3 regions of the Rothia sp. LK2492 genome follow, and region 2 is predicted to be linked to each of the others. Evidence: riboswitches for the same ligand, from Rfam matches in the RefSeq annotation. Region 2 holds a riboswitch; each other region holds the start of a gene.
The links. A riboswitch is a leader RNA that binds a small molecule or an ion and turns the genes downstream of it on or off. The one in region 2 is predicted to bind S-adenosylmethionine.
Positions count from the first base shown of each region.

Region 1: another riboswitch for S-adenosylmethionine. It lies ahead of VVR27_RS06400 (ABC transporter ATP-binding protein); the one in region 2 lies ahead of VVR27_RS09815 (hypothetical protein).
Region 3: another riboswitch for S-adenosylmethionine. It lies ahead of VVR27_RS05825 (methylenetetrahydrofolate reductase); the one in region 2 lies ahead of VVR27_RS09815 (hypothetical protein).

Region 1 is NZ_JAYWLX010000004.1:192,711-202,956, forward strand. Features, by position in the region: gene VVR27_RS06385 (AMP-binding protein) at 496-2,607, opposite strand; gene VVR27_RS06390 (ABC transporter permease) at 2,943-3,800, opposite strand; gene VVR27_RS06395 (aliphatic sulfonate ABC transporter substrate-binding protein) at 3,803-4,846, opposite strand; gene VVR27_RS06400 (ABC transporter ATP-binding protein) at 4,932-5,729, opposite strand; SAM riboswitch class I at 5,735-5,827, opposite strand; SAM riboswitch class IV at 6,005-6,107, shown strand; gene VVR27_RS06405 (LLM class flavin-dependent oxidoreductase) at 6,200-7,612, shown strand; gene VVR27_RS06410 (glucose-1-phosphate adenylyltransferase family protein) at 7,788-8,996, shown strand; gene cls (cardiolipin synthase) at 9,027-10,246, opposite strand, start outside.
Region 2 is NZ_JAYWLX010000009.1:53,233-63,478, reverse strand. Features, by position in the region: gene VVR27_RS09835 (TIGR00730 family Rossman fold protein) at 1-178, opposite strand, end outside; gene VVR27_RS09830 (NADP-dependent isocitrate dehydrogenase) at 361-2,580, shown strand; gene VVR27_RS09825 (DUF262 domain-containing protein) at 2,659-3,792, shown strand; gene VVR27_RS09820 (hypothetical protein) at 3,789-4,553, shown strand; gene VVR27_RS09815 (hypothetical protein) at 4,658-5,083, opposite strand; SAM riboswitch class IV at 5,100-5,217, opposite strand; gene VVR27_RS09810 (hypothetical protein) at 5,331-6,071, opposite strand; gene VVR27_RS09805 (thymidine kinase) at 6,198-6,815, opposite strand; gene VVR27_RS09800 (amino acid permease) at 7,056-8,540, opposite strand; gene VVR27_RS09795 (OsmC family protein) at 8,800-9,243, opposite strand; gene VVR27_RS09790 (Lrp/AsnC family transcriptional regulator) at 9,336-9,773, opposite strand; gene VVR27_RS09785 (AzlC family ABC transporter permease) at 9,855-10,246, shown strand, end outside.
Region 3 is NZ_JAYWLX010000004.1:57,810-68,055, forward strand. Features, by position in the region: gene VVR27_RS05815 (MDR family MFS transporter) at 1-1,253, shown strand, start outside; gene metE (5-methyltetrahydropteroyltriglutamate--homocysteine S-methyltransferase) at 1,347-3,677, opposite strand; gene VVR27_RS05825 (methylenetetrahydrofolate reductase) at 3,715-4,626, opposite strand; SAM riboswitch class I at 4,731-4,821, opposite strand; gene VVR27_RS05830 (hypothetical protein) at 4,830-5,165, opposite strand; partial or broken gene VVR27_RS05835 (trypsin-like peptidase domain-containing protein) at 5,254-5,481, shown strand; gene VVR27_RS05840 (trypsin-like serine protease) at 5,521-5,808, shown strand; gene VVR27_RS05845 (aldo/keto reductase) at 5,929-6,915, shown strand; gene VVR27_RS05850 (DUF308 domain-containing protein) at 7,009-7,962, opposite strand; gene VVR27_RS05855 (sugar phosphate isomerase/epimerase family protein) at 8,226-9,233, opposite strand; gene iolC (5-dehydro-2-deoxygluconokinase) at 9,511-10,246, shown strand, end outside.

The sequences.
Region 1 (10,246 bases), on a different contig from region 2:
GACCTAACCTTGAAAGGGTTTAATCATGCAGAACATTCTTGACCTTCAGATTACTGAATCAGCCGAAGAAATTAATCAGACTGAGCAGCCTTGGAGTCTCATTAGTCTCTTCATCTGTAAGTAAAGAAAGTAAAGAGTATACAATGAGCAACAAAATTCTAAGCCTTCAAGTATTGGCGGCGGATGAGAGCGTTAACTCTTCTGAGGCCCCTTCGAGTCTGCTGAGCTGGTTTTGGTGTTCTGAGAATCTTCCGTTCCCATTGTAGGAAAACGGTTATAAATTTTTTTTACAACCTTGAAAGGGTTTAATCATGCAGAACATTCTTGACCTTCAGATTGCTGAATCAGCCGAAGAACTCAATCAGACTGAGCAGCCTTGGAGCCTCATTAGCCTCTTCATCTGTAAGTAGAGCGAACAGCATTGTGGGTGTAGCGATTATAATCGCTACACCCACTACGTTTTTGTTTTCCTATTGGTTAGTAGCTAATGCGGTTCTAACGCTCTGCCAGCACCTGCGCGATGGCATCCAGAGCTTCTTCGTTCTGCAGGGAGGACACATCGCCCAACTCTCGGCCCTGGTAGAGCTCACCCAGCAGGCGGCGGGTAATCTTGCCCGAGCGGGTCTTGGGGATATCAGCTACCGCCACCACGTCCTTAGGTTTGGCAATGGGGCCAATAGCGTGGCGGACGTGCTCCAGCAGTGCCGCTTTCAGATCCTGTGCGCTCAGTGCCCGCCCAGCCTCAGACAGGGTCACGTAGGCGACCGCCTGGTGGCCGGTCAGCTCGTCCTCCACCGGGCAGACACCCGCCTCCACCACGGCCTCGTGGGTGACCAGGGCAGACTCAATCTCAATGGTAGAGAGGCGGTGGCCAGAAATATTAATAACATCGTCAATGCGGCCCAGGATGTAGGTATCGCCCAGCTCATCGGTCTTAGCGCCGTCGCCAGCCAAAAACCAGCCGCGCTCGCCAAAGTGCCGCCAGTAGGAATCCAGGTAGCGCTGGGGGTTGCCCCAGACCGTACGAGCCATGGACGGCCCAATCTTATCGACCACAATGAAGCCCTGCTGACCAGGCGCTACGTCCTGCCCCGCCTCGTCCACCACGCGGGTTGAAATGCCGGGCACACTGCGGGTGGCACAGCCGGGCTTGGGTTCTAGGGAGGTGCCAGGAACCTGCCCGGACGCCGCGAACCGGCCTGCCGGGGCGAACTGGGGGTCATGCGGGCGCGGGGAGCAGACCGTCGAGCCGGTCTCTGACTGCCACCAGGTATCGATGAAGGAGACGGTGCCGCCGCCCACGTGGGTGCGCAACCATCGCCAGGCTTCGGGGTTAATAGATTCCCCTACCGACCCCAGCAGGCGCACCGATGAGAGGTCGTACTTGCCCGCGGGCAATCCATCCGGGAAGGCACCCATCAGCGAGCGAATCAGGGTGGGGGCAGTGTAGTAGTTGGTCACCCCGTAGCGCTCGATGATTTCAAAATGGCGCTCAAAGGTGGGGGTGTTGGGGGTGCCCTCGTAAATGACCTGGCTGACGCCGGCCAGCAGCGGCCCGTAGATTTCGTAGGTGTGGGCGGTGACCCAGGCAAGGTCGGCAGTACACCAGTGCACGGTGTCGCGGACGCGGGCGGGGTCGTTGGTGGCTGCCAGTTCATCGACGCGCAGGGTGCCGTCCTCCCCCGTGGTTTCGGGTAGCAGGTCAAAGAGAAGGGCATGGGTGTAGGCGGTCTGGGTCAGGTAGCCGCCGGTAGTGTGCACCAGGCCTTTGGGCTTGCCCGTGGTGCCGGAGGTGTAGATGATGAAGAGCGGGGTCTCAGCGTCAAAGAACTCGGGGGAGTGGGTCTCAGGCAGACCCTCGATGAGCTCGTGGTACCAGACGTCGCGGCCCGGCGTCCAGGGCACAGCGGCCCGCGCTTGGCCTGTGCCAGCCGTGCGGTCCACCACGATAATGTGCTCAATCTGGTTCTCACCGGAGCACGCCTCATCAGCGTTCACCTTGACCGGTACGACGGAACCGCGGCGGTTCTGCCCGTCAGTGGTAATGAGTACTTTGGCGCCGGTATCCTCAACTCGGAAGCGCAGCGCCTCGGCTGAGAAGCCGCCGAAGACCAGGGAGTGAATAGCGCCGATGCGGGCGCAGGCCAGGGTGAAGATCACCGTTTCAGGGATAACTGGCAGGTAGATGACGACGCGGTCGCCCTTGGTGACGCCCAGTTTTTCTAGGCCGTGGGCGGCGCGGGCGACGCGACGCTGTAACTCGGCGTAGGTAATGGCCTGGCGGTCGCCGGGTTCCCCCTCAAAGAAGAGCGCCACTTTATCCCCGCGGCCGGCCTCAACATGGCGGTCTACGCAGTTGTAGGAAGCATTGAGCGTCCCACCCTCAAACCAGCGAATCTGCGGCACCGTGAACTGCTCTACACCCTCAGGATTGGTGCCCAGGCTCTGGGGTTTTATGAAGGTGTGAGCCTTCTGCCAGGTGGTTTCCCAATCCAGGCGCTGCGCCTGTGCCTCCCAGAAAGCGACGCGGGCGGCGTCGGATTCGTGCGCTGGGTTAGGTGTGGGGTTCGCGGGATCGGTGTAGGTGAAGGTGGCAGGTGCGCCCAAGGGATTCTCCCATCGGTAGCTGGCAGTAGCACCGGCGCCTCATTTAAACCTGCCCCCCTTGTTTCAAGCTCAAGTGCTTTGACGGTGGGGGCTGGTATGGCGTGGTTGCTGCGATCGTTAGCGAGCCAGGTCTCTGAGATCGCTCTGGATGGTTTGCGTGCCCTTCCAGCTTAAAGCCCGCCCGGGTGACGGCTCTAACCGTGACGCCCCTTAACGTTTGTGACGCTCCGTGACAGCCCGCCGTCCGCTGGCCCACTCCACCCGATAGCCCAAAGCTTCACCGGCGCGACGTAAGAACATGCCGGTGAAGTTTAGGCTTAGCCTGGAAGCCGGGGCTAGTTGGAGGGGAAGCGGACCTTGACCCAGCGTTCAAAAGCACCTAGAGCCAGGTCGGTCAGCTTACCCAAAATCGCGAGCAGGACGATGGCCAGCAGCAGACGGTCGGTGCGGCCGTTGTTCTGGGAGTCAGTGAGTAAGAACCCCAGCCCCATGGACGCACCTAGCAGCTCAGCTGCCACCAGGAAGAGCCAGGCCTGAGCGAGGGCCAGACGCAACCCAGAGACCACCGCGGGCAAAACCGCCGGTAGCTGAACCGTAGTGAAGAGACCCAGCCCGCGGATGCCGAAGGTGCGGGCAGCTTCAACCAGTTTGGGGTCCACATGGGCAAGCGCGGCTGAGACGGTGGTATAGACCGGGAAAAACGCACCGATAGCGATAAGAGTGACCTTTGAGTTCTCACCGATGCCAATCCATAGCAGCAACAGGGGAACCCAGGCCAGAGAGGGAACAGCGCGTAGCGCCCCAATGGTGGGGGCCGCGAGCAGGTTAGCCCAGCGGGAGAGGCCCACCCAAGCACCCAATGCCAGGCCCAAGAGGGCACCGATGGTGAAACCAAGGAGGACACGCTGGGTTGAGATCGCAATGTGTATCCCCAGCTGGCCGCGTCCAAGAAGGTCAAGGGCTGCTGCAACCACCCTAGATGGTGCGGGCAACTGGACGGCGCTGAACACCCCGGTCAAGCTCAGGTACTGCCAGAGCGCCAGCAGAGTGAGAGGAAGCAGAGCGCCTAACCAGGGCAGCCAGCGGTTGCCCCGGGTGCTCAGTTGCACGGGCCGTGAGGACGCCCCCGCCCGGCTACGTGCTACTCGCTTAGTTTCGGAGGGGCGGGTATCAGTGGCTGGAAGCAAGGACATGGCTATTCACTCACCAGCGCCGAGATACGTGCAGGGTCAGCCTTGGTGGCAAACGAATCGTGGATGAGACTGCCCAAAGCGGAGTCCACATCAGCCTGGGTGGCGACGTCCCCGGACTCAACCAGGTAAGGGCCAACCCTTGTCAGCACGGTACGCTGGGCCTCCCCGGGCACGTTATCAATGTCTAGATTGGTTCGTTCCCAGACGGTGCGTGCGGTTTCTAGCGTGACACCCGATTCATCCGCCAGAATCTGAATCGCCTCATCTTCGTTAGCTAAAGCCCACTCGCGGGCGTACTCGTAGGTATCAACAATGGTCTGAGCGGACTCGGGGTCAGAAGCGATGAAGTCCTCGGTAGCGTTCAAAAAGCCGTAGGTATTGAAGTCAACGTTGCGGTAGAAGAGGATGTTGCCGTCTTCAATTTCGGTGCCTGCCATGATGGGGTCTAGCCCGCTCCAGGCATCCACCGAGCCCTTAGTGAGAGCGGTACGGCCGTCAGCGTGCTGGAGCTGCTCGATTGTGACATCCTGCGGTGAGACATTGTTTTCTTCAAGCGCTTGGAGCAGGAAGAAGTAGGGGTCGGTACCCTTGGTGACTGCAACTGACTTACCGGCCAAGTCTGCAACCGAGGTAATACCGGAGTCGGGGGTGGTGACCAGAGCAGCCCATTCAGGCTGGGAGTAGAGGTCAATCACCTGAATGGGGGAGCCGTTCGACCGGGCAAGGAGCGCCGCTGACCCGGCGGTTGAGCCGACGTCAAGAACCCCAGACCGCAGAGCCTCATTAGCCTTATTCGATCCCGCTGACTGCACCCATTCCACGGTCTTACCCTCATCCTGGAGAGCAGTCTCTAGCCACCCTTTTTCCTTGATGATGAGGGAGAGCGGGTTATAGGTGGCGTAGTCGACAGTGATTGTGGTGTCCGCGGCTGAGGCTGGAGCTGAGGCTTCAGGAGCTGCGTTTTCACCTGCCAGGCAGCCGGTCAGTAGCAGGGCGCCAGCGGCCAGGAGGGCGGAGGATTGGGCGAAACGAGAAAAGATTGACACGGGGTTTCCTTGAAATGTCGTAGTGTGTGGGTGCAAGAAGCAAAGGCCAGGGGGGCAGATACCCTGTAAAGGAGAGGGCTGGTACTTAGTGCTCTTCGACGCCGAGCTCAGCCAGCAATTCTTTGCGCAACAAAGCGAGGTCTAAATCCCCGCGATCACGGGGCCGGTGCCCGGGCACCTCAACCGTTCGGGTAATCGTGGCAGGCGAGTGCGGATCAGGTGTGCCTAACACAATTACGCGATCTGATAGGTAGAGAGCTTCTTCCACATCGTGGGTGACCAATAGGATGGTTGCGGGATCCTGAGCATGAATATCCAGCAGCAGATCCTGCATTTTGATACGCGTCAGGGCATCCAGCGCACCAAAAGGCTCATCGAGCAGCAGGACGCCGGGGTTACGCGCTAGTGCTCTCGCCAGGGATGCGCGCTGCGCCATGCCTCCTGAAATCTCGCGGGGGCGATGCGCCGCATAATCCCCCAACCCCACCAGCCGCAAGAGGGCATCAACATGCTGCCGAGCGTCGTCCTTAGGGGTGCCCTTGGGTAGGCCCAGAGCCACATTCTTAGCAATAGACCGCCAGGGTAAAAGCCTGGGCTCCTGAAACCCAATGGCTACCCGTGAATCTAGGCCACGAACGGCAGCGCCGTCGATGGTGACCTCACCCGCGCTGGCTGCTTCCAAACCAGCCGCTACACGCAGCAGCGTTGATTTACCGCAGCCTGAGGAACCAATAATCGAAATAATCTCACCCGGATAGGCGGTGAACGAAACACCTTCGAGGACCGTGTGGACTGCCCCGCGCTCGCCGGCGAAGCTCTTAGCGATGCCCGAGAAGTTGATGTCACAGGCGGTGAGGGTGTGCTTTAGCGTGAGTGTGCTCATTGCTTTCTCCATCGTTTCTTGGCGTTAGCACCGGTCCCTATGGTGGGTGGTTGCTGCGACGTCGTGGAGCCAAGTCTCTCGGTCGCTCTGGATGGTTATCGGTGGCTTTAGCCTATGGGCGCGGTGCCTGAAAATCTAGCCTGTGACGCCTCTTAACGTTTGTGACGCTCCGTGACGGCCCGCCGTCCGTAACAGAACTCAACCCGGTTCACAGTGTGAAACAGAGTCCCTAAACTTTGCCTCAGCGCCCCCTCACCTCGTTAGACTAAAACCGTGATCATGAGACCCAACGCTAAGCTCTGGCTCGTTGGGCGGCAACCCTCTCCCGTAGCGGGGTGCTCCAGATGAGGATCCGGCAGATAACTGCAAGTACGGCGCAACTAGGCGCCACCTTCACAAGAGGTTAGGCGTCATTTTTGTATCGCTAGCCAGGCACGGGGTGTGAGGGCTGACCCGAAAGGCACCGGTTCATGACCGAGAAGAAGCGTATCGTTGTCAACGCGTTCGATATGACCACCACCAGCCACCAGAGCTTCGGCACCTGGCGTCACCCCCGCAACCGTGCGGATGAATACAACACCATCGAATACTGGACTGATCTGGCAAAGGTCTGCGAAAAGGGCCTCTTCGACGCTATCTTCATCGCCGACGTGGTGGGCGTCTACGATGTCTACAAGAACTCGGTGGCCGATGCCCTGCGCGACGGCGCGCAGGTTCCGGTGGGCGACCCCTTCCTGCACATTTCAGCCATGGCAGCGGTTACCAAAAACATTGGCTTCGGCGTCACCGCAGCTGCCACGTACAACCAGCCTTATACCCTGGCACGGTCCTACTCCACCCTTGACCACTTGACCCGCGGCCGCGTGGGCTTCAACGTGGTGACCAGCTACCTGGCGTCAGCTGCTGAAAACCAGGGCCTGCCAGCTCAGATCCCACACGATACCCGCTACGAGATCGCAGATGAGTTCTTGGATGTTTGCTACAAACTTTGGGAGGGTTCCTGGGAGGACGGCGCGGTGCTGCGTGACCGTGAAAATGGTATCTTCGCTGACCCCACCAAGGTGCACCCCATCGAGCATAAGGGGAAGCATTTCACCGTGCCCGGTATCGCCCTGTCTGAGCCCTCACCCCAGCGCACTCCGGTTATTTTCCAGGCGGGCGCATCATCCCGCGGCCAGCAGTTTGCTGGAAAGCACGCCGAGGCTATTTTCATCACCGCCCTGCGCCCCCACTTGACCAAGGTGCTGACCGGCCGCATCCGCGACGCTGTTGAAGCAGCGGGCCGTAACCGTGATGATGCCAAGATTCTTGCCATGCTCTCGGTTGTGGTTGATGAGACTGACGAGAAGGCGCAGGAAAAGTTCGAGGAGTACAAGAAGTACGCCAACTTAGAAGCTTCTCAGGCAATTATCGGCGGCTGGAGCGGTGTGGATCTCTCCCAGTTCGATGAGGACGAGGCGCTCAAGTACGTTGAGACCGAGTCGATTCAGTCCTTCCTGACCCCCTTCACCCTACAATCCAAGGATCGTGACTGGACGCGTCACGATATCGCTGAGCACTGCGCTACCGGCGGCATGGGCGAGGTCATCGTGGGCTCACCCCAGACCGTTGCCGATGAGCTAGAACGCTGGATTGACGAGGGTGGCCTGGACGGAATCAACCTTGCCTACCATGTTTCCCCGGGTTCCTTCGAAGACTTCGTGGAGTTCGTGGTGCCCGAACTGCAGAAGCGCGGCCGCTACCGCACCGCCTACGAAGGTTCCACCCTGCGGGAGAACCTCTTCGGTGAGGGCATCACCAAGGTGGCAGATACCCACCCGGCTGCAGCCTACCGCGGCGCCTACGTTGGTCAGCGCAGCGCCGCGGACGGCAACGTCCGCTAGGACAAGCTGACCGAAACGCCCCCGTGCGTCACCGGGAATCATCAGGAAACCTTCAAAAGTGTGGATGTGGAGTAAGACCGTACTTTTGAAGGTTTCTTTTGCTGTGCTCAGAGGCCTAAAGTGTGCGAGTATGGCTAGTACAAAGATGTGTACTTACTATTGAGAGTGGGTTGCCGTGTCAGATCCCTTTCCGCATACTCAGCAGCCGCCGACGGTCGCCCTGGTACTTGCCGGTGGCCGGGGGAGCAGGCTCTCGCCGCTGACCGATCACAGGTCTAAACCGGCTATCCCTTTCGCAGGTATCTACCGCATGATTGATGTTGCCCTGTCTAATCTGGCGCACTCTGGGCTGCGTCACGTCTGGGTGGTGGAGCAGTACCAGCCCTTCACCCTCAACCAGCATCTTGCCGGCGGACGCCCCTGGGACCTGGACGGCACCCGCGATGGTTTGCGTATTCTTCCGCCGGTTCAGGGTCATGCTGTGGATGGTTTTGCCAGCGGTAACGGGCACGCTCTCTACCAGCAGGTGCCTCTGCTGGAATCGGTGGGTGCACGGAACGTGATAGTGATGAGCGCAGACCACCTCTATCAGCTGGACCTGCGCCCGGTCCTTGAGCAGCACGATGAGCTTGGCTCTGACCTCACTATTGTGACGACCGAGATTGATGAGGACGCCTCCCGTTACGGGGTGGTGCGCACTGATGGTCAAAAGGTAGTTGCTTACGACTACAAACCCAAGGCTCCAGCGTCACAGAAGATTGTCACTGAGATCTTCGTTTTCTCGGTGACCGCCCTTCGAAACTCTCTGGATGCCTTGTTAGAGGGTGTCGACCGAGCTGATACCGACGCCGTGGGTGAGACTCTAGGGGATTACGGTGAGACTCTCATCCCCCACCTGGTTCAGCACGGTGCCGTGCACGAGTTTTTGATGGAGGGGTACTGGAAAGATGTGGGCACCGTTGACGCCTACTACCGTGCCCACATGGATTTATTAGAGGGTAAGGGGCTCCAGCTGGACGCCCCGGGGTGGGCTATTATTCCCCACCCAGACCCTTACGCGCCGGCCTATATCGCCCCCACTGCGCAGGTTCAGGGGTCTTTGGTGGCACACGGGGCTAGGGTTCACGGCCGTGTGGAACACAGCGTCATTGGCCCCGGAGTAACCGTAGAGGCAGGTGCGGTGGTTGAGCGCAGCATCATCATGGGCGATGCTCTGATTCCGGCGGGGTCACACCTGCGGGCTGTCATTGTGGATGTTGGCGCGAAGGTGCCAGCTGAGCAGATGGGGCAGATTAAACCCGGGCCGGGCAACATTACCGTACTGGCATACGAAGGTAGCGGTCAGGGGCGCCGCTTTGATGGTGAGGCAGTCGCCCCTGCCTAAGCAACTACCTTTATTGGGTCAGCAGCGCTGCTAGAGCAGGGCACTCCACAGCCGGCATACGTTCTCGGTAACCTTCTGATAAACGGGGCGGTTGATCCACTCGTCGTAGCGAAGCTCTTTGCATTCAGAGATATAGTCACTGGCAATACGCTCAAGTTCAGAGACCATGCCCCTGTCCACGATGAAGGTGGAAACCTCAAAGTTGAGGGCGAAGGAGCGGGGATCCATGTTGGAGGAACCGATGAAGGTTATTTCATCGTCCACAATCATGAACTTGGAATGGAGGACGGTGGGGCCGGGGTACTGCTGAATCTTGATCCCGGCGCGCAGTAGCTGCTCATAATAGGAGCGCTGACCCATGATGGGCAAGAATTGGTCGCCCTTTTCACACACGATGAGAGTGACTTCGATGCCGGACATCGCCATGTTGGTCAGTGCCTGCAAGAGGGTTTCTTCTGGTACGAAGTAGGGCGAGCAGACAGTGACCCGCTCTTCAGCGTTGTAGATCAGGTGGTTGATCAGACGTAGGTTATTTTCGGTTTCAAACCCGGGGCCTGAGGGCACAATTTGCGCTAAGGGACGCTGGTTGATGTTCACCTTGGCGTCGTTGATGATGCTGACGTCAATTTCTGAGAGCAGAAGTTCCTTGGTTTCTGCGTACCAGTCCGAGACGAACACAGCGTTGAGCTGGTGAACTACAGGACCGGTGCAGACATACGAGAGGTCCTTCCAGTTCAAGCCTTTTCGGAGGTTGCGTTTGAGGTTATAGGAACTGTGGATAGCGTTCTGTGACCCCGTGAAGGCGATTTCGCCGTCAATCACCACAATTTTGCGGTGGTTACGCAGGTCGGGGCGCTGCCACTGGCCCTTCCAGGGTTTGAGGGGCAACATGAGACGCCAGGGCACTCCGGCAGCGGTGAGTTTGCGCTGTAGCTCCCTCCACCGAGGGTATTTGCGGGCGCCAATATGGTCAATGAGCACCCGGACGCTCACTCCGCGCTCGTGGGCGCGCACCAGGGCGTCCCAGAGGGGCTCGGTGGCGGTGTCTAGGGCGGTGATATAGAACTCAAAGTGGACATAGGTGGTTGCTTTGTCAATCTGTTCAGCGAGCTCTGCCAGGGCATCGTTGTTGCTTTCTCGCAGATCAAACTTGTTGCCGCCAATGAGAGGAAGAGCTCCCAGCCTGTAGTTAAGGTTGGCTGCTACACGCGCGGGTTCAGAAATTTCCACCTCGCCCAAAACTGCGTCCT
Region 2 (10,246 bases):
CAGAAATCCTTAGCCCCAACTCCTCATAGACTTCGCGTACGGCTGTCTCTTCGAAGCTTTCCCCCGGTTCGGGTTTGCCGCCGGGCAACATAAAACCGGTGGTGCCCCGTTTGCGCACGGTCAGCACCTCCATATCGTCACTCACAAAAACTACTGCTGAAACACGGATAACAGACATGCTTTCTAGAGTACCGGCCAGAAGAGCCAAGCCAGCTCACCCCACAAGCGCCCTGCGGCAGAGCTAATTCAGCTCTTCTCAACACGTAGACTTCTCGCTTCGTAAAATTATGTGAGGGTTGGCACAAGATAGTATTCTGAGTAACAGTACCTGCCTAAAAACTGATCAAGGGAGACCACCCTATGGCAAAGATTATCTACACCCACACCGACGAAGCGCCGCTGCTGGCCACCTACTCGTTCAAACCCATCGTTGAGGCTTTCGCTGCTACCGCCGGTATTGAGGTTGAGACCCGCGACATTTCGCTGGCCGGCCGCATTTTGGCACAGTTTAGCGACATTCTGCCCGCTGACCAGCAGGTTGCAGATGCGCTAACCGAACTGGGCGAACTCGCTAAGACCCCCGAAGCTAATATCATCAAGCTACCCAACATCTCGGCGTCCGTGCCCCAGCTCAAGGCAGCTATTGCTGAGCTTCAGGCTCAGGGTTACGGCATCCCCGACTACCCTGATGAAGCTGAGACCGAAGAGCAGAAGGACGTCCGCGCTCGCTACGACCGCGTCAAGGGTTCAGCCGTTAACCCTGTGCTGCGTGAGGGTAACTCTGACCGCCGCGCTCCCCTATCGGTCAAGAACTACGCGCGCAAGAACCCTCACTCCATGGGTGCGTGGAGCGCAGACTCCAAGACCAACGTGGCCACCATGGGTCAGAACGACTTCTTCAGCAACGAAAAGTCAGTGGTGATCTCTGGTGATGACACTCTGAAGATTCAGCACGTGGCAGAAGACGGCACCGTGACCGTTCTCAAGGAATCTCTGCCCGTTTTGGATGGCGAAATCATTGACGGCACTTTTATGGACGTCGCCAAGCTGGATGCCTTCCTGGCTGAGCAGATCGTCCGCGCCAAGGCTGAGGGCGTGCTCTTCTCCGTGCACCTCAAGGCAACCATGATGAAGGTTTCTGACCCCATCCTCTTTGGCCGGGTGGTACGCGCCTACTTCTCTGAGCTCTTTGAGAAGTACGGTAAGCAACTGGAGGAGGCCGGCCTCAACGGCAACAACGGTCTGGCAGCGATCATCAGCGGTATCGAAACCCTACCCGCCGACATCCAGCAGGACGTCCGCGACCTCATTGAGAAGGGCCTGGCAGAAGGCCCCGAGCTGGCGTACGTCAACTCAGATAAGGGCATCACCAACCTGCACGTCCCCTCAGATGTCATTGTGGACGCTTCCATGCCCGCAATGATCCGCACCTCCGGTCAGATGTGGGGCAAGGAAGGCCAGCAGGCCGACACCCTGGCGGTGCTGCCGGATTCCTGCTACTCCGGTGTTTACCAGACCGTTATTGACGACTGCCGTAAGAACGGCGCCTTTGACCCCGTCACCATGGGCACCGTGCCCAACGTTGGTTTGATGGCTCAGAAGGCTGAGGAGTACGGCTCACACGATAAGACCTTCCAGCTAGATGCAGCCGGTAAGGTGCAGATTGTTGCGTCCAACGGCGATGTGCTCATTGAACATGATGTGAAGGCTGGCGACATTTGGCGCGCCTGCCAGACCAAGGACATTCCCGTGCAGGACTGGGTCAAGCTGGCTGTCTCCCGTGCCCGCGATTCTCAGACTCCCGCCGTTTTCTGGCTGGACGAGAAGCGCGCTCACGATGCAAATCTGATTGCTAAGGTCAACAAGTACCTGGGTGACCACGACACCGAGGGCCTGGACATCCGCATCCTGGCACCCGAGGCTGCCACCCAGTTCTCCATTGACCGCATCCGCAAAGGTGAGGACACCATCTCGGTGACCGGTAACGTTCTGCGTGACTACCTGACCGATCTCTTCCCCATCCTCGAACTAGGCACCAGCGCGAAAATGCTCTCCATTGTTCCGCTGATCAACGGTGGCGGTCTGTTTGAGACTGGCGCTGGCGGTTCTGCGCCCAAGCACGTTCAGCAGCTGGTGGAAGAAAATCACCTGCGTTGGGATTCACTGGGTGAATTCCTGGCACTGGCGGCTTCTTTCGAGCATCTGGCAAAGACCACCGGCAATGCGCGTGCGCAGGTTCTGGCGAACACTTTGGATGCTGCGACCGGCACTTTCTTGAACGAGAACAAGTCACCGTCACGCAAGGTGGGCGAGATCGATAACCGCGGTTCGCATTTCTACCTGACTAAGTTCTGGGCTGAGGAGCTAGCTGCTCAGACCGAGGACGCAGAGCTGGCTGAGGCTTTCGCACCGCTAGCTGAGGGTCTGGGTGAGAAGGAAGAGGTTATTGTGGCTGAGCTGCTGGAGGTTCAGGGTAAGCCCGTGGACCTGGGCGGTTACTACAAGCCCTCCGACGAACTGGCCGAAGCCGTGATGCGTCCGAGTGCGATGTTCAACGGCATTCTTGAAACACTGACATAAAATAACGAATTCATTGTTAAGGCGCATCAGCATTATTTTGCTGATGCGCCTCTCCCTCCAGAAAAAGGAAAAATATATATGGAAAACCAACTACAGTTCAATAATTTCCAAACAGACGAGATAACCGATGAAGAATTTATTAATGAAAATATTGATAAAGAACTAGAATCTGTCAGATATGCGACTCAGGTGTATGATATCGACGGATTAATTCGCAGGCTCCAAGACGGTGACCTAGTTGTACCACAGTTCAGAAGCAACACTGAAGAACTTGAAACAGAGGGCTTTCAAAGGGAATTTGTCTGGAAAAAGCAACAAATGGACAGGTTCATTGAATCTATTCTGGTGGGCTTTCCAGTTCCTGGGATATTTTTGGTCGAGCAAAGCGATAATAGATTACTTGTCCTTGACGGTCAACAGCGCCTTACTACATTGAGGTTCTTTAAGGAAGGAAGGATCCAAAGGAGAAATCAAGATAACGGCGAAACCGTAAATTCTCCTTTTGTTTTAAAATATGTTTCAGATGAATTTTCCGGTAAGTCTTACGAAGACCTATCATCTGAACAACAAAGGAAATTTAGAAACACTGGTATTACAACAACAATAGTTCGAACAGTCCCTGAGCCCGGTGATTTAAGTACAATCTATCAGATTTTTGAAAGAATCAACTCTGGCGGAACAAAACTTACCCCACATCAAATTAGAATAGCTACATTTGCGGGCAGAATTGTAGGATTTATTGAGGAAATCAATAACACCTCAGATTGGAGACATCTATACGGAAAGTATGACGTCAATGCACATGATCACGAAATAATTTCTAGAATATTAGCCTTGTACTTTAATTGGGAAAACTATTCAGCTCCAATGAAGGAGTTCATTAATGACTTTTATGAGAAACATCGCTATGCAGATAACCCCAGTCATGAATTAGAAAACGCCAAACAGCTATTCCTCAGAGTAACATCTCTTATTCGCCAAGCTTACCTCGATAAAGGATGGGCGCGAGAACATAGTATCTCATATGTAGACTCTCTGTATGTAGGACTCATGAAACGTATCGAGAAATCTGAAATTGGAGCAGAAGAACTGCTGTCAAGATTACACATTTTTTCAGATGAACTTGATTGGCAAGCAGTCAGCCGAAATGGTTCAGATAAATTCTTTATCAGCCAAAGAATGAGAGCTGCAATAGAGGTATTTGGCGAATGATACCTTCAGAATTTTCGCTTGTTGAAGTTTTGCAAAAACTGGTTGATACATATTCCCCTATCCGACTAGATAACATATCAAATTCTGTTGTAACTTGGGATGCCTTAATTGAGTCTATTAGATTTTATCCTCAATGGATTAAAGCTAAAGAAAATGTTAGACCCATGTCACTTGAATCATGGATGACATCAAAAATGCAGCAGAATATAATTGTACAAGCTTCCTCCAATGTGGAGTCTGCCCTACGCGATTGCTCTATAACCCGTCTAAAAAAAGAGTTTCCAAATTTTGAAGACATAGAAGAATTTGTTGAGAAGTCCAATAATTCAAAAGGATTTAAAAGTGAAGATCACGGTAAAATTAAAACAGCTTGGTCGGATGCCATTAAGTCAACGATACCTTACGGTGCCAATCCATCCAATTCTCGAATCAAAGAGTGCCTAACCTACATCTCATCTAAATGTTCTGAAGATTACACATCCTTAATTAATAATACATCACTAAATCCTGATGTTATTAAATTTCAAGTTGACTTGAGAAACTCAATTTCTCATGGCAATTCTGGAATCAGTTTCTCTGAAGAATTATTAGCACTAATTGTTTGGCATTCTTTTGAAATCCCGTACGCCCTCAACCTTTATGCTTCAGGGTTAAATAGAATCTGTGACATCAATGGGAATTATAATCTTATAAGCAACCCATTCGAGGCTGATTTTATACGATTCCACACACAGCTCCATTTTCGTAAAATTATTAAATAATCACTCATAGAATTTAACTGCATATAAAATTAATTTCTATCCAAGATAATAATTAGGTAAGCCATTATATTGGCTTACCTAATTATTTATATAAAGATACCTTTCTAGCTAATTAGCATAGGAGCTAATTCACAGGCATCCAACGGTTCATCCGAAAGATGCGCCTGAGGAAAACTTCCTTCGATACGCCTACCCAAGAGTTTATGGCTGGAACTAAATAGCAATACCGGCGCAGCCGCTTTCTCATCAGATTCGATGTCCTGGTTATCGCCACCCTCAGGTGCACAGAGATAAGCTATACGCTGCGGATCGTGGTGCCAGAAATAGGCCGCGCCGTCTGCCGTCTGTAGTTTCAACCGGGTGCCGCGCTGCTCAAGCACTGTGGCTTTCTCCCACAACTTATTTGAAGCGTTGATATCAACAGCAGGCACAATTCCGTGACCAGCAGTGTGAAGAATACAGCGGGTACCAACAGTGTCCTTGCTTGTTTCTGCATCGGCATTAGAAGAAGAAAAAGAAAGCTGACTCATGAGGGCCTCCTAAAATAGTCGCTACTTTCACTGGACCGTCTGAGCCTGGTGACCGATTTTCCTTTGAAGGCACCGTCTGCGAAAGGCGGTTGCCAGCCAACAAGTCAAAGGGCTTAGCGTTGGGCTTCTGAATCGTGGTAGCAACTTCAACAGAGTTTTATCAGTTCACACAATAAGCTCTATTACAAAGGGGCCGCCCTCCCCTACCGCTGGTAGGTGAAGGGCAGCCCCTCGTCTGCCAAATAACTTAGTTCTTCTGCAGTGACTTTACGATGTTGTCAGCAACTTCCTGTGCCTTAGCGGTGTCCGAAGCTGAAACGGTGATAATGCTGTAACCGTCACCAGTGCCTGCCGGCACAATGATGTAAACACCTCCGACATCTACCCCAGCAACCTCAGCAGTGTACGCCTGAGTGACACCTTCGCCCAGAGACGTCTGAACCTCAGCAAATGTACCGGCTGTACCGTTAACCTCCTCAACCATCGCCTTAGCTTCCTCAGCAGAAGGCGCCACCGATGCAGAAACCGGCTCCGCCAAAACGTTGACGTTCTCAGCAAAACCAGCTGCATCACGAGTCGCAGACATAGCCATCACATCAAGCTGAGCCATCTGTTGCTTTAGCATCTCAGCGTTCATACCGGTCTCAGAACCAGCCTGCTCCAAGTATGCCTGAATCTCGGCATCATTAGCCATAGCCTGACTATCCACCTCCAGCCAGCCCTCGGGCACGCCAAAGGACTGGCCATTATTAGGTGCGGAAATCAGTTTGTAGCCCTCAGGCAGCTCCGCCTGCACCGCCGCGGCGGACGAAGTTTCAGAAGCCGCCGAAGTCTCAGTAGCGGTAGTAGCCGCAGCAGAGCTTGCCGACGATGCACTGCTCTCAGCAGTCACTGGCTCATCGCTGTTTGAACCGCAACCGACCAGGACGGTCAAAGCTAGCAGCGCGGCGGTAGGTACGGACAGGAAACGAGAAGTGGGGGAAGACATGTCTGCCTCTTTCACCTGAAAGGAGTAAATACCCTTTCAGAGTAGACCCAGGTCACTATATTGGAGTAGCTACCGGCCAGTAATCGAAATATTTCTTCTACGCGCCGTAGAAAACCAGCTCCGCCCTTAGCTCAGCGCACCGCCAGATTCTTCTAGGTAGCAGGTAGCACACAGGGACTCGTAGCCCACGTGCACGCCGTCGATGGCCACCTGGTCGCCGTCGAAAATGAACTTACCATCAAGCGTCCGCCCGTTAAAGAGTGCTTTACGTCCGCACCGGCAAATGGTCTTCAATTCTTCAAGGGTGTGGGCGATTTCAAGCAGGCGGGCAGAACCGGGGAAGGCGTGAGTACGAAAATCGGTGCGGATACCGTAGGCAAGCACTGGGATATCCTCCAGCACGGCAATGCGCATCAGGTCATCAATCTGTTCTGAGGTCAGGAACTGTGCCTCGTCCACTAGCAGACAGGAGACGGGCAGGTGCCAGTGCATCCGGTCAGGGTCTTCAGCTACTTCAGCAGCGGCATGAAAGAGATCCTTCGCTGAGTCCTCAGGGCCAATGAGGAAGTCAGCATGGCGGGTCACGCCCAGGCGAGAAACAATGAGGGCATCACCCTTGGTATCCACGCGGGGCTTAGCCAGCAGGACGCGCTGGCCCCGCTCCTCGTAGTTATAGGCAGCCTGCAGCAGGGCCGTAGACTTGCCCGAGTTCATCGCCCCAAAACGGAAATACAGCTTAGCCACGTGCGCTACCCCTTCACCAGAAAAATCAAACGGCACCAGTCTACCCGCAAACAAAAACACCAGCATGGCTGCTCCCCCTCGCGAGCGAAAGGTAAGCCATGCTGGCGCAGCGGTGGCGGAGTAGACGTGCTTGCAGCCGGCTGGCTCGGGGCTGGCATGAATCGAGGCGAGCGCCCCGCGCGAGTCTCGAGAGGATCAGCCGGCGAGAGCACGTCCGCCCCGCCACCGTTCAGTTTGAAGTTAGCCCTTGACGGGTTCAACCTCGATGCCAGAGACATCCACCTGCTTGAGGGGGATGGTCTTTGAGCCGCTGACCATCTTGTGGACCAGGTAGACGCCAATGATGATGGGCACACCAATGTAGGCTGAGACAACCTCAAACCAGTGGCCCTCAAAGATGGCGTTGTAGTTCTGGCCGCCAATGACCAAGAGGCACATGAGCAGCGCAACGATGGGCCCAATGGGGAAGAGCGGTGCCTTGTAAGGTAGGTCTTTCACATCGAAGCCCTGGGCGACGTAGGCGCGTCGGAAGCGGTAGTGGCAGATAGCGATGCCCACCCAGGTAATGAACCCGGAGAGGCCTGAGATGTTAATCAGCCAGGTGTAAGCGGCACCCTGGCCTACGAGTGCGGTGACGAAGCCGAAGAGACCGATAGCTGCGGTCATGAGCAGGGCGGGCATGGGGATGCCGCGCTTGTTGACGCGCATGAAGATTTTGGGTGCTTTGCCCTCGACGGCCAGAGAGTAGAGCATACGCGATGAGACGTAGAGGCCTGAGTTACCGGCAGAGAGGATAGCGGTCAGAATGACCGCGTTCATGACGGAAGCTGCGAGCGCGATACCCAGGTTATCGAAGACCATGGTGAAGGGCGAGTAGGCGATGTCGGTTTCATCAGCGCGCAGGAGGTTGGGGCTGGTGTAAGGAATCAGGGTACCGATCACCGCGATAGCACCAATGTAGAAGAGCATGATGCGCCAGAAGACGCTCTTGAGGGCACGGGGGACGTCGCGGCGGGGGTTCTCTGACTCACCGGCAGCAACACCAATCATTTCGGTGCCTTGGAAGGAGAAGCCAGCGACCATGAAGATGGCCAGGATGGAGATGAAACCGCCCTTGAAGGGTGCTTCGCCGTCGGTCCAGTTACCAAAGCCCGCCTCGTGGTTGCCCAGGATTCCAAAAATCATGAGGATACCTGCAATGAGGAAGACGATGACGGTGAGCACCTTGATGGCAGCCAACCAGTATTCTGATTCGCCGTAAGCACGCGCTGAAAGAATGTTGATGCCCAAGATGATGAAGAGGAAGAGACCCGCCCAGATCCAGCCGGGGACGCCGGGGAGCCAGTAGGACATAATGACGCCGGCAGCGACCAGTTCTGCGGCAACGGTAATGGCCCAGTTGAACCAGTAGTTCCACCCCATAGCGAAGCCAAAGGACTCTGAGACGTAGCGGGAAGCGAAGGTCTGGAAGGAGCCTGCTACGGGCAGGTTGGCTGCCATTTCGCCCAGGGACTGCATGAGGAGCAGCACCATGATGCCGATGAGCGAGTAGGCGAGCAGAGCACCGCCGGGGCCAGCGGTTGCGATGGTGGAACCTGAAGCGACAAAGAGGCCGGTGCCAATAGCGCCGCCAATAGCAATCATGGAGAGGTGACGGCTGCGCAGGCCCCGCTTCAGCTCTTCTTTATTCTCACCAACCGGGGTGGGAACTGCATCAGTAGACATAAGGTGCGTGCTGCTTTCGGTAGTTAGGAGGCTGGAGGATTACATCCAGGACCCAAGAACTTACCCCAACAGTTTTGCTAATGGGGCATAAGACAAACTTTAGATTACCACCATAGCGTCCATTTGAACCCTAAACACCGCGTGATATCCAGCCTAGAGCGCAGAAAAGAGCCGCCCTGCACTCCAGCGAACATGGGGGCTGGAGCGCAGGGCGGCGCGGTTGAGACGAAGAGCGGGCTAGAAATGTACCCGGGTTGACCTAGGCGTTCTCGTTGATAAAAGTAACCTTGGTGGCGTGCTCGACAGTGCGGCTGACGGTGCAGTCCTTCTCGGCCGAGAGTTTAATCAGGCGATCCACCATCTTCTGCGCCTTCTCGCCCTCAGCACCGGCGGGGAAGGTTACATTGAAGCTCACCTGAATATCATCAAGCCGAACAGCGCCGTCCTCATTTTGCTTGATGGCAGAGGACAGCACCTCAAAAGTCTCGGGCTCCACCTTTCGGGAAGTCACCACATCGACGTCCACGGCGGAGCAACCAGCGATCGCGGCAAGCAGTAGCTCGACCGGGGTCAGCATCCCCTCCCCCTGGCCAAAATCCAAGGTAGCCCCGTTAGCGCCGGTGGCTCGGTAGTGCTTTTTACCGATGCGCTCAACGGGCACAGCGCGGTAGTTAGGGTCTTCAGTGCGGGCATTTTCTGCCATGGTGTTCTCCTTATACGAATGGAGTAAGAGGTCTTTTTATCAAAACGTGCGGCGCTAGCTACTTATTCCGTGCGCTGTCACAGCTAGGGCGGTTAGGGCGCTTTGAGTAGCTTCATAGTGATCCGCGAATCGATGCGGGAGATGTACTCGTGCTGAGAGGCGAGCGCACTGTACCAGCGCTCATAGGCTTCTGAGTCTTTCACGCGTACCTTGATGTAGTAGTCGGGCAGACCGAACATGCGGCGGAATTCGATGACAGCTGGATCGGCAAGGACGGTGCTCTCAAAGGCTTCTACGCTGGGCAGGTCGTTGCGTGAAAGATCTACGAAGACCAGCACCTCAAAGCCTTCATCGAGCAGGGCATGGTTGATGCGGGCAGTGTAGCCAGCAATAATTCCAGCTTCTTCTAGCCGACGCACCCGGCGCAGACAGGGGGCAGCTGTTAGCCCTACCCGAGCAGCAAGTTCCTGGTTGGTGAGCCGACCATTAGCGGTAAGCTCTTCAATAATTGCGCTATCAAGGTTATCCATGTGCTTAATATTGCTATGAGAGCTGTTTTTTAGCAATAAAAAGCAAACACTTTGCGGGGCTTTTTATCTAGACTTGTTCTTATGCACCAGGAAAGAACCACAACTACTTCACTGTCTCTTGTGACGACCAGCGAGGTCACCAGCCCTGCTACAGCGACCGGGGCGCTGCCCGTAATTTCTGGCGAGCATGTGCATACTTTGCCCGGTGAGAGCGGATTCCGCGAGGGCTTGCGCGTTGCCGGTTTCATGTGCCTTGGCTTTGTGGTGATGGGTATGGGTCTGGGTGTGCTGGTGTCATCCTACGGGTTAGCCTGGTGGGTTGCCCCCGTGCTGTCTGCCGTGGTTTTCGCCGGATCTGTTGAGTTCTTGCTGGTAGGTATGATCGCGGCCGCCGCTCCCCTATCGCTCATTGCATCCACCACCCTGATTATGAACGCCCGGCACCTGGTCTACGGCATCAGCTACCCGCTACA
Region 3 (10,246 bases), on a different contig from region 2:
TAGTGACCCCGGCGTCGGGCTTCATTATTTCCCGCTTCTCTATTCGTACTGTCTTTATGGGTGCCATGCTGCTCTTTTCGCTGGGTACCCTGGTGGCAGCAACCGCGCCCGGTATCGGCATGCTGTTGACCGGTCGCGTGCTGCAGGCATCGGGTACCGGTGTAATGATGCCGCTACTCATGACCACCATGATGCGCATGGTAGCCCCCAGCAAAATTGGTCAGGCCATGGGCATTATCGGCATGGTAATCTCTGCTGCCCCTGCTATGGGCCCCACCGTTTCTGGTCTGGTTCTGGGTGTGGGAACCTGGCGCTGGCTTTTCTGGCTAGTGCTTCCCATCGGTATTGCCGCCCTGCTGGTGGGTATGAAGCTAGCCCCCGCGGATGCTCCCACCGGTAGTAACCAGAAGCTGGATGCGCTCTCCATGCTGCTTTCTACCCTGGGCTTCGGCGGCCTTGTGCTAGGTCTTTCTTCTATGGGCGGTAGCTCAGCCCACGGTGGTGCCCACCTGCCCGTTAACCCCTGGGTTGTTGTGATCGCAGCAGCTATCATTCTGGCAATTTTTGTCTGGCGTCAGCTCAAATTGCAAGATCGCGGCCCCTTCATGGATATGCGAATCTTCCGTTCCCGCCCCTTCACCCTGACTGTACTTATGACTTCCATCGGCATGGGCGTCATGCTGGGCACCTCCATCCTGATCCCGCTTTACACCGCCAACGTGCTGGGCGTTAGCGCCCTGCAGACCGGCCTCATGCTTTTGCCCGGCGGCGTACTCATGGCGGTGCTCAGCCCCTTGGTAGGACGCATGTCTGACCGCTTCGGTGCACGAGCTCTAGTTCTGCCCGGCGCCGTTCTCTTGGCTGGTTCTATCTGGCTGATGAGCACCTTCTCTCAGACCACCCCGCAGTGGTACATCATTGCCACTTATATGCTCATGACCTTCTCCCTGCCTTTCATCAACACCCCCATGATGGGCCTGGGGCTGGGTTCCTTATCCGGTGAGCTGACCGCCTTTGGTTCCTCCGCTATGACCACCTTCCAGCAGGTCTCTGGCGCCGCATCAACAGCGGTCTTTGTGGCGCTCATGGGTGTAGGAGCAGCAGCGCACGGTGGAACCGGAACTGACGCCTACATGGCCGGTGTGCACCTGGCCTTCCTGGTAGCAGCCTTTATGTCGCTGACTTCTATCGTGGTAGCCCTGCTTCTGCCCGCCGGAAAGCAGGCCGCAGGAAGCGCCCCTATAGTCCACTAAGGCCGCATCTGCGCTTCACGGATGCAAGGACGCCGCCACCCACCCTCCCGCCAGGTGGCAGGTAGGGCGGGGGCGGCGTCCTTTTGCTTACCCCTAGACCGCTACGGTGAGGCTGGCTCGTACAGCCTCGGTAGCGGCAACCAGAGACTCGATAGAAGCCTTGGTTTCCTTGTAGGCACGGGTCTTTAGGCCGCAGTCGGGGTTAACCCAGAGCTGACGGGCGGGGATATGCTCCAGGGCAGTAGCCAGCAGCTTCTCGATCTCATCGACCTGGGGCACACGCGGGGAGTGGATATCCCACACGCCGGGGCCAATGCCGCGGTCGAAACTCTCAGGCACATCGGCCAGCAGCTCCAGACGGGAGCGGGCTGCCTCAATCGAGGTGACATCGGCGTTCAGGGCATCGATTGCCCCAAAAATCTCGTTGAACTCCGAGTAGCACAGGTGGGTGTGGATCTGGGTGGAGTCGGCAACCTGCGAGGTCGCCAGTCGGAAGGCACCCACCGACCAGTCAAGGTAGGCTGCCTGGTCTTCGACACGCAGGGGGAGCAGCTCGCGCAGGGCGGGCTCATCCACCTGAATAATGCGGGTTCCTGCTGCCTCAAGGTCGGCAATCTCATCGGCCAGGGCCAACGCAACCTGCGTAGCGGTCGCCGCCAAAGGCTGGTCATCACGCACAAACGACCAGGCCAGAATCGTCACCGGGCCGGTGAGCATACCCTTGACCGGCTTATCGGTCTGCCGCTGCGCGAAGCTAATCCACGGCACCGTAAAAGCCTCACCGCGAGTACCCGCACCGCTACGCTTCACATCGCCCCACAGAATCGAGGGGCGGGTACAGCGCGAGCCGTAGGACTGCACCCAGCCGTGCTCGGTCGGCGCGAACCCGTCGAAGTTCTCCGCAAAATACTGCACCATGTCGTTACGCTCAGCTTCACCGTGTACCAGCACATCCAGCCCCAGGCGCTCCTGGAAGTCAATCACACAGCGAATCTCCTCCCGCAGGTGGGTATCGAGCTCTTCCCTGGTCAGCGCACCCTTGCGGTAGTCCGCACGCAGGGAGCGAATATGACCGGTCTGCGGGAAAGACCCGATGGTGGTGGTCGGCAGCAGGGGCAGATTCAGGTCCTCCTGGGCCTGCTGACGCACCCGAGCGGACGGACGCTCGTAGTTCTCGGGGGTAATGGAGAGGGTGCGCTCGCGGATGCAGGGGTCGTTGACTCCGCTGGACTGGGCGCGCGCTGCCAGCGCTGCCTTGGCCTGCTCAACCTCGGTGGCGATAGCCTCTGGTCCTTCGGCGAGCCCTCGAGCGAGCAGGGCAACTTCGCTGACTTTCTGGTGGGCAAAGGCCAGCCAGCTGGTGAGCTTCTGGTCGAGCCCGGTTTCCAGGTCAAGGTCGTAGGGCACGTGCTGCAGGGAGGTCGAGGTCGAGACGGACGCCGCTCCCACTGCCTGTAGGGTGTGGAGGGAGGCTGCCAGGTCGTTGCGCCAGATATTGCGGCCGTTCACTACACCTGCCACCAGCAGGGGAGCCGAATTGCCGCCGAAGAGGCGGGCGAGGGCGTCCTGATCGTAACCGGTAGATACCAGGTCAAGATGCAGGGCCTCTACGCCCGAGGTAGCCAGGGGTTCCAATAGACCGGTCAGGTTGCCGTAGGGGCTGGTGACCAGCAGGGAGGGGCGGTCAGAGAGCTGGGTGAACTCCCCGTAGGTCTTCTCAATGAGCTGCGCCAGCTCGGCTTCACTCACAGCCTGGTCAGCACCCAGGGCGGGCTCGTTGAACTGAATCCAGCGCACACCGCGGCCGGCCAGGTGGGCGAGCAGTTCTCGGTAGAGGGGCAACAGGTCTGCTAGACGGTCGAGGGGCGCGAAGTCGGCGGGGGAGCCGTCCTCAGCTTTTGCCAGGAGCAGGTAGGTGAGGGGGCCGGTGATGCTGGGGCGGGCGGACGTCCCCGCCGCCTCCGCGGCTGCCAGCAGGTCATCGAGGGCTTCAGTGTTAAGGGTAAAGCCGGTGGTCGGGCCGATTTCTGGCACCAGGTAGTGGTAGTTGGTGTCGAACCACTTGGTCAGCTCCAGCGGGGGCAGGTGCTCGGTGCCGCGAGCCAGGGCGAAGTAGCCGTCCAGGTCGATCAGGCCGCGGTCGTCGCGTACCGACTCGAAACGGGCGGGCAGGGCGGTGAAGAGGCGGGTGGTATCGAGTACCTGGTCGTAGAAGGAGAAGTCCGCGGGAATAGCGTAGTCGTCGGTCAGGCCGCGTTCGGTAAGGGTGCGGTAGGCGTCCTGCTGAATCTTCTGGGCGGTCTGCTTCAGTTCGTTCTGGTTGGACTTACCCGCCCAGTAGGCTTCAACAGCGCGCTTGAGTTCGCGGCGGGCGCCGATACGGGGGTAGCCGGTGATGGTTGCGGTGGGGAAAACAGTGGTCATGGTGGTGTCTTTCTATAAGGTCTTTGGGCCGATATTTTTAGGCGTAGGTCAGTTCGGCCAGGGGGTTTTCAAAGCGGGTGCTGTAGCGGGGCAGGTTGACCTGCTCGAGAACGTCCAGCACCGCTGCGTGTTCATTGAAGGTGTAGAAGTGGATGCCGGGGGCACCGGCGTCGAGGGATTCTTGGAGCAGGCGGACGCCGAACTCCACCCCGATACGGTGCCGTTGGGCATCCCCGCTCGCGGTTTCAAGGTCGTAGGCCAGCTGCTGGGGCACGGGCAGGCCCGCTAGTGAGCAGAGCGTGGTGAGCCTGCGCAGGCTGGTGACCGGCATGATGCCCGGAATCAGGGGTAGGGTTACCCCCGCGGTTCGGGCCCGCTGCACCAGGGATTCGTAGCGGGTCGCCTCAAAGAAAACCTGGGTGATAGCGAAGTCAGCCCCCGCCCGCTCCTTGGAGAGCAGAATTTCAATATCCTGCAGTTCCGAGCTGGACTCCGGGTGCCGAGAGGGGTAAGCAGCTACCCCCACCGCCACGCGTCCTGCTGCTAGGTGGGCAAAATCCTGGGTCTCAACTTGGCGAATGAGGTCAACCAGGGACCGGGCAAAGGGGATATCGGGGGCCTGCGTGCTGCCCGGTGGCAGGTCGCCGCGCAGGGCTAAAAATCCGCGGACGCCGATCGCCAGAATACAGCGAACAGCAGCTTCCAGCTCCTCGGCGGTGTGCCCCACACAGGTGAGGTGAGCCAGGGGAGTGAGCTGGGTTTCGTGGACCAGATGGTCTAGCAGGGCCAGGGTTTTCTGCTTACGAGCCCGGTCGCCGGAGTAGGTCACCGACACATAGTCGGGGTTGGTGGGCGCCAGCTGGTCGATGGTCGTCAGCAGATTCTCGCAACTGGCAGAACTTCGCGGTGGGAAGAGTTCGTAGGAGAGCGCCGGTGTATAGGTACTCATGGTTTCCTTACAGGTCGTTGGGTGGACCCGAAAGAATGCGGTAGCCGCTCCCATTGGTGGCGGGAGGGCGCCACACAGTGCGGTGGGTGGACCGCTGGTGATGCACTCTATCGGTCCTAGCAGGAGCACCTTTCCCGTCAGGGGTGGTTGCTGCGACGTCATCGAGCTAGGTCTCTCGGTCGCTCTGGATAGGTTTGATGGTTCTACACTAAAAGCGCAGGCAGGGCGCTGGCAAGAAACCGCCGCTCTGTGCAGCTTTTTGACTTTGTGTCGGGTGTGTTGAGACACATGACAGTAATATTTCGGGCTTTATTGCGATGGTATGTAAAGGTCGCACCGGTTTCTTTGAGTGAGAGTGGAGCTTTTTTCTTACTTTTCTTGAAAGGTTTTATAATCATGGTTTCGATTAGAAAGTTCTGCACCGTGCTCGCCGCGACATGTGCAATTTCCTTCAGCTCCGTAGCAGTGGCTACGGCTGAAACGCGTACAGATACGAATTCTGGTGCGACTCCGAATATTATTGGTGGTTCAGTAGCCACGAGCCCTTGGGCTGTCCAGCTTCGGTTCAATGTGACCGGCAGCAATGGAATCAGCGGTTGTACCGGTGAATAACTCAACGCACAATGGGTCCTGACAGCAAAACACTGCATCGATGGTGCCTCCAACATGCAGGTCTATCACTCCAATGACCAGCTCAACCCCGGTACAGCCGTCAGGGCCAGTAGAGTCTATGCGGCTCACAGTGGAGATATTGCCTTGGTTCAACTAGACCGACCAGTTTCTCTTCCAAGCTACCCTAGGTTGGATGTTAGCTACAGTCCACGCACTGGTGATACTGGAACTATCGTTGGTTAAGGGCTGGGGGCCTATGACCAACCTACGACTAGCCTACGTATGGCAACAGTGCAGGTAGAGGGTCCTTCAATTGATACCTATGGTGGTCCCGCAGCTCAACTGCGGGGTGTCTCTGGTGCAGCAAACCGAGGGGACTCGGGTGGACCTTTGGTGATTAATGGCCGAATTGTAGCTGTATGCTCCACCGGTGATCTTTCCCCAGGCGGTAATATCAACGCTCAATCTAACTATGCTTTGCTGAGTCAGGCTGCAAGCTGGATTCAACATACCGCAGGAGTAAACGCTCTGGGAGTTGCTGATACTGGGGAGTTTGCCACCATAAACTAGGCCCTACTTCATACCCTCTAATCTGTTGTTCTTAACTTTCTACGAGGTGGTACTCAGGGACTTTTTCCCTGAGTACCACCGGGTTTTGTAAGATTGAAGGCTTATACCTAGGGTAGAGGTATGAGCATTGAATATCGCCAAGTAGGCCGTAGCGGCCTGACCGTATCGACCGTTGGCCTGGGCTGTAACAACTTGGGTAGAAGCAAAACCGCCACCGAAACTCAGACCGGCACCAACGATGTGCTGGCAGCCGCCGTGGAGCAGGGCATCACTCTCTTTGATGTTGCCGATATTTACGGGGCTCGGCCTGGGGTATCTGAAACCATGTTCGGTCAGGCGCTCAAAGACACCGGCATTGACCGGGACAAAATCGTGATTGTTTCTAAATTTGGCATGGATATGGATGGCGCCAACGGTACTGACCACGGGGTGAGAGGTTCCCGACGTTACATCATGCGCGCTATCGAAGCGTCCTTGGGCCGCTTGGGCACTGACTATATTGACCTCTACTTCCACCACACCCCCGACCCCGTCACGCCCGTGGAAGAAACCCTGGGAGCACTTGCCACTCTGATTGAGCAGGGCAAAGTGCGCTATATTGGCAGCTCCAATCACTCCGGTTGGCAGATAGCCCAAGCGGAATATATCGGCAGGCAATTAGGCACTCGCTACATCGCCGCAGAGAACCATTACAACCTGCTGGACCGCCGCGCTGAACTAGAAGTACTGCCCGCTGCCCGCGAGTTTGGCCTGGGCGTCCTACCCTACTTCCCCCTGGCTAACGGTCTGCTGACCGGTAAATATAACCCCGGTAAGGAGGCTGTTGAAGGGCGACTGACCCGCATCAAGCCCGAATTGCTGGACTCGACAGACTGGGATCAGATGCGTGCCTTCTCGGAGTTTGCCGCCGAGCGCGGACTGACCGAGGTGCAGGTTGCTTTCTCTTGGCTGGCCCAGCAACGCCCGGTGTCATCGGTCATTGCTGGTGCTACCACCATTGACCAGGTGCGCACCAACGCTGCCGCCATAGCTACTCGCTTCAGCGAGGACGATTTGGCTCAACTGGACGCCATCTTCCCCGCGCCGCCCAAAATCGCACCCTTCTAAGCTTTGCCCGCTTGCCGGTATAACCCAAAAAGCCTGCCCCCAAATAATGGGGCAGGCTTTTGGCTGAGCTTCTATAAAGAGGCTAAAAGGAGTTTAGATGTCTTTGGTAGTGAAGAGAATCTCGTCGCGCTCAAAATCTGTACTGATTTCGAGAGTGATGTCATTAACATCTGCCACTGCGAAAGCCATATCGAAGGTTACCTTGTCACCGGGGAGGAGCTTTGTTGAAGGAGTACTACCCAAGTTCTGTGCGCTGTCAAAAATCTGGTTAGCCTCAAGTCCTGCTGAGTTGCCGCTAGCCAGGAACATGACAGGATCGTAGGTCTCCTGTGAACCATTTTCAATGGTCACGGCAAACACTACATAGTTCTTGAGTGCATCATTATCATTACCGGCAGCGGTATCGCCGGGGGTGTAATCGGTGCGGGGCTCTGAGACGGTTACTTTAACGCCATCATTGTATTCAGCGGTTTCCCCAAACTTGAGCACGCCGTCAAGTGAAGCCGCACTCTGCTCATTAGAATCAGCCGCTGAGGTCTCTTCGGCGGCTGCTGATGCGCTGGGGGTTGTTGCAGCAGATACGGAGGTCTGGGCGTCCTGTATCATCTGTTCAAACTCGGGGTCATTTGCAATGGTGTTTGCCGCGAAAACAAGAATTGCAATGATTGAGGCAATGGTGCCCACTACTGAAAGTGCGATAGCGATAATTGAGGTGATCTTTTCCTTCAACTTTTGGAAAAGGCCCACAATACCTGTTACGAAACCGGCAAAGAGTAGAAGCCAGCCGAAGAGGGCTGTCACGGGGAAGAGGCCCAGCACAAAACCAAGGGCAGAAAGTGCCAGGGCAACGATGCCAACAATATTCTTGGGCTTTTTACCGCCGGGTTGCTGGGGGTCACCTGCGGATGTGCCGTAGGTAGGAGCGCCGTAGGGCTGCTGGTAAGCCCCGCCGTTCTGCGAGGTGCCACTTTGGGAACCGTAAGAACCGTAGCTTTGGGCGTTGGGGGGATTATTTTCAGGGGTGGGAGTGTTACCATTCTCAGTCATACAGGATATATTACAGCTCACATTCAATAAGTCTGAACATTACCTGGGAATCGCGGCGCGCATCTGTGCGGCGGTTCACCGGTACGCTCCCATATAAGAAAAGGAGCGTTAGAATATCTCAGGTCTATGGATGGGCGACGGTTGGCTTAGGGGCAGCTCTGGGCGTTCCCGCGCAGCGTAGCGCTGTTGAGGCTCTCCGATGGGTAGAACCCCCCCCTTGCTCTTGTGAGCAGGGAGGGGTTGGATTGCATAATTCGACGGTACTAGGTGACCTTGATGCCAGCGATGTCGGCGGCCTCTAATAAAGTACGTGTAGCGTATTTCAGACCTTCGATGGGGCCCATAGAGGTGTCCTCATGTTCGATGTTGACCCACATGTTCTCATCTACCTCGTAAAGAGCCTTCATGAACTCTGCCCAGTAGGCTGCATCGTGTCCAACGCCCACTGCCACGAAGTCCCAGGCGGAATCCTGGGGCCACTCGTTGACCCATTCGTCGCCCCCAAGATTGACGCGGTTCTCTTCGGGGGAGAGGCGGCGGAAGCGCTCGTCCAGAACACCGTAAATCGCGGCGTTCTCGCGGTTGATGCGCACGTCCTTAGCTGCTGAGTGGAAGGTGAGATCGCCCAGCCAGCGCACTGCCGCGACGGGGTCCATCTGCTGCCAGAAGAGGTGGGAGGCATCTAGCTCAACGCCGATGTGTTTAGCGCCGATGCGCCCTACCAGACGCTTAGTGGTGGGTGGGTTGAAGACCAGGTTCTGTGGGTGGAGTTCGAGAGCTACCTTGACGCCGTTCTCCGCGGCGAGTTCTTCAATCTCGCTCCAGAACTTTACCGCGACGTCCCACTGGTAGTCCATGGAATCCAGGGTGCCAGAGTTCCATGCATTGACGTGCCAGGCGGGGTGCTTGGTTCCTGGCTCACTGCCGGGCAGGCCGCTCATGGTGACCACGCGGGTCTGGCCCAGAAGGGGTGCTAAGCGGATGGACTTGCGGAGGTCTTCTGCGTGCTTCTCTCCGATTTCGGGGTTGGGGTGCAGGGGGTTGCCGTTGCAGTTGAGGCCTGCAATTTCCACACCGGATGCTTCGAACTTGGCAAGGTAGTCCTTTGCGAGTTCGGAGTTTTCGAGTATTTCGTCTACGGGTACGTGTGCCGGGGGTAGGAAGCCTCCGGTGTTGAGTTCGTAACCTGAAAGACCGAGGGTAGAGACGATACCCAGGGCTTCTTCTAGGGGACGGTCGTGCAAGATTGCGCTGTAGACACCAAGTTTCATAGGTTTCTCCTTTGAAAAGCGGCGTTCGAACCAAGTAATTGGAACGGTTCAAAATGAACGCCGGGCGCACCCTGAGGTGCGTGATAGTTGGCTGTTGGGTGCCCGGAGGTCTTATCTGAGCCTTCTTATTATTTGACTCACCAATATTCTGTAAAGATAAAGGAATTTTGTCAATATGTCAGTACAAAGATTGACAGGACAAAGTAACATAGTGCACGCTAGTAGTAGACCTCCTCGGCAACAAGCCGAACCACGCAAAGCTAGTAAAGGACACCGAATGTACGAGCTGCTGACCATGGGCCGCATCAGTGTAGATGTTTATCCCGATGATATCGGCGTCGGTCTTGAAGACGTCACCACCTTTCGCAAGTACCTGGGTGGCTCCCCCTCAAACGTGGCTGTAGCTGCTGCAAAATATGGGCACAAGACCTCGGTGATTACCAGTGTGGGTAACGATCCCTTTGGTGTTTTTTTGCGCCGTGAACTGCACCGCTACGGCTCGGATGACGCCAACGTGCTGGTGGATGACAGTCTACAAACCTGCGTTACCTTCTGTGCCATCAAGCCCCCAGAAGACTTCCCCCTCTACTTCTACGGACGTTTCCCCACCGCTCCTGATCTGCAGATTACCAAGGAACAGGTCGATACCGAAGCCGTAAAGAAGGCTCGGATCTTCTGGACCACCCTCACCGGTCTGTGTCAGGACCCCGCTCGTGAAGCTCAGCTTCACGCCCATGCATCACGCCCCCGCGAAGAGCTTGCAGAAGGTCAGCACACCATCCTGGATTTGGACTACCGCCCCATGTTCTGGGAAAACCCGCAGGATGCTACTGCAGCGGCTAAGGAATCACTCAAGTACGCAACTATTGCTATTGGTAACCGTGAAGAGTGTGCCACTGCAGTAGGCGATGGTACCCCCGACGAGCAGGCAGATCGTCTGCTGGAAGCTGGCGTCAAGATTGCCGTGGTAAAAATGGGCGCTAACGGCCTTATGGCAAAGACCGCCACTGAGC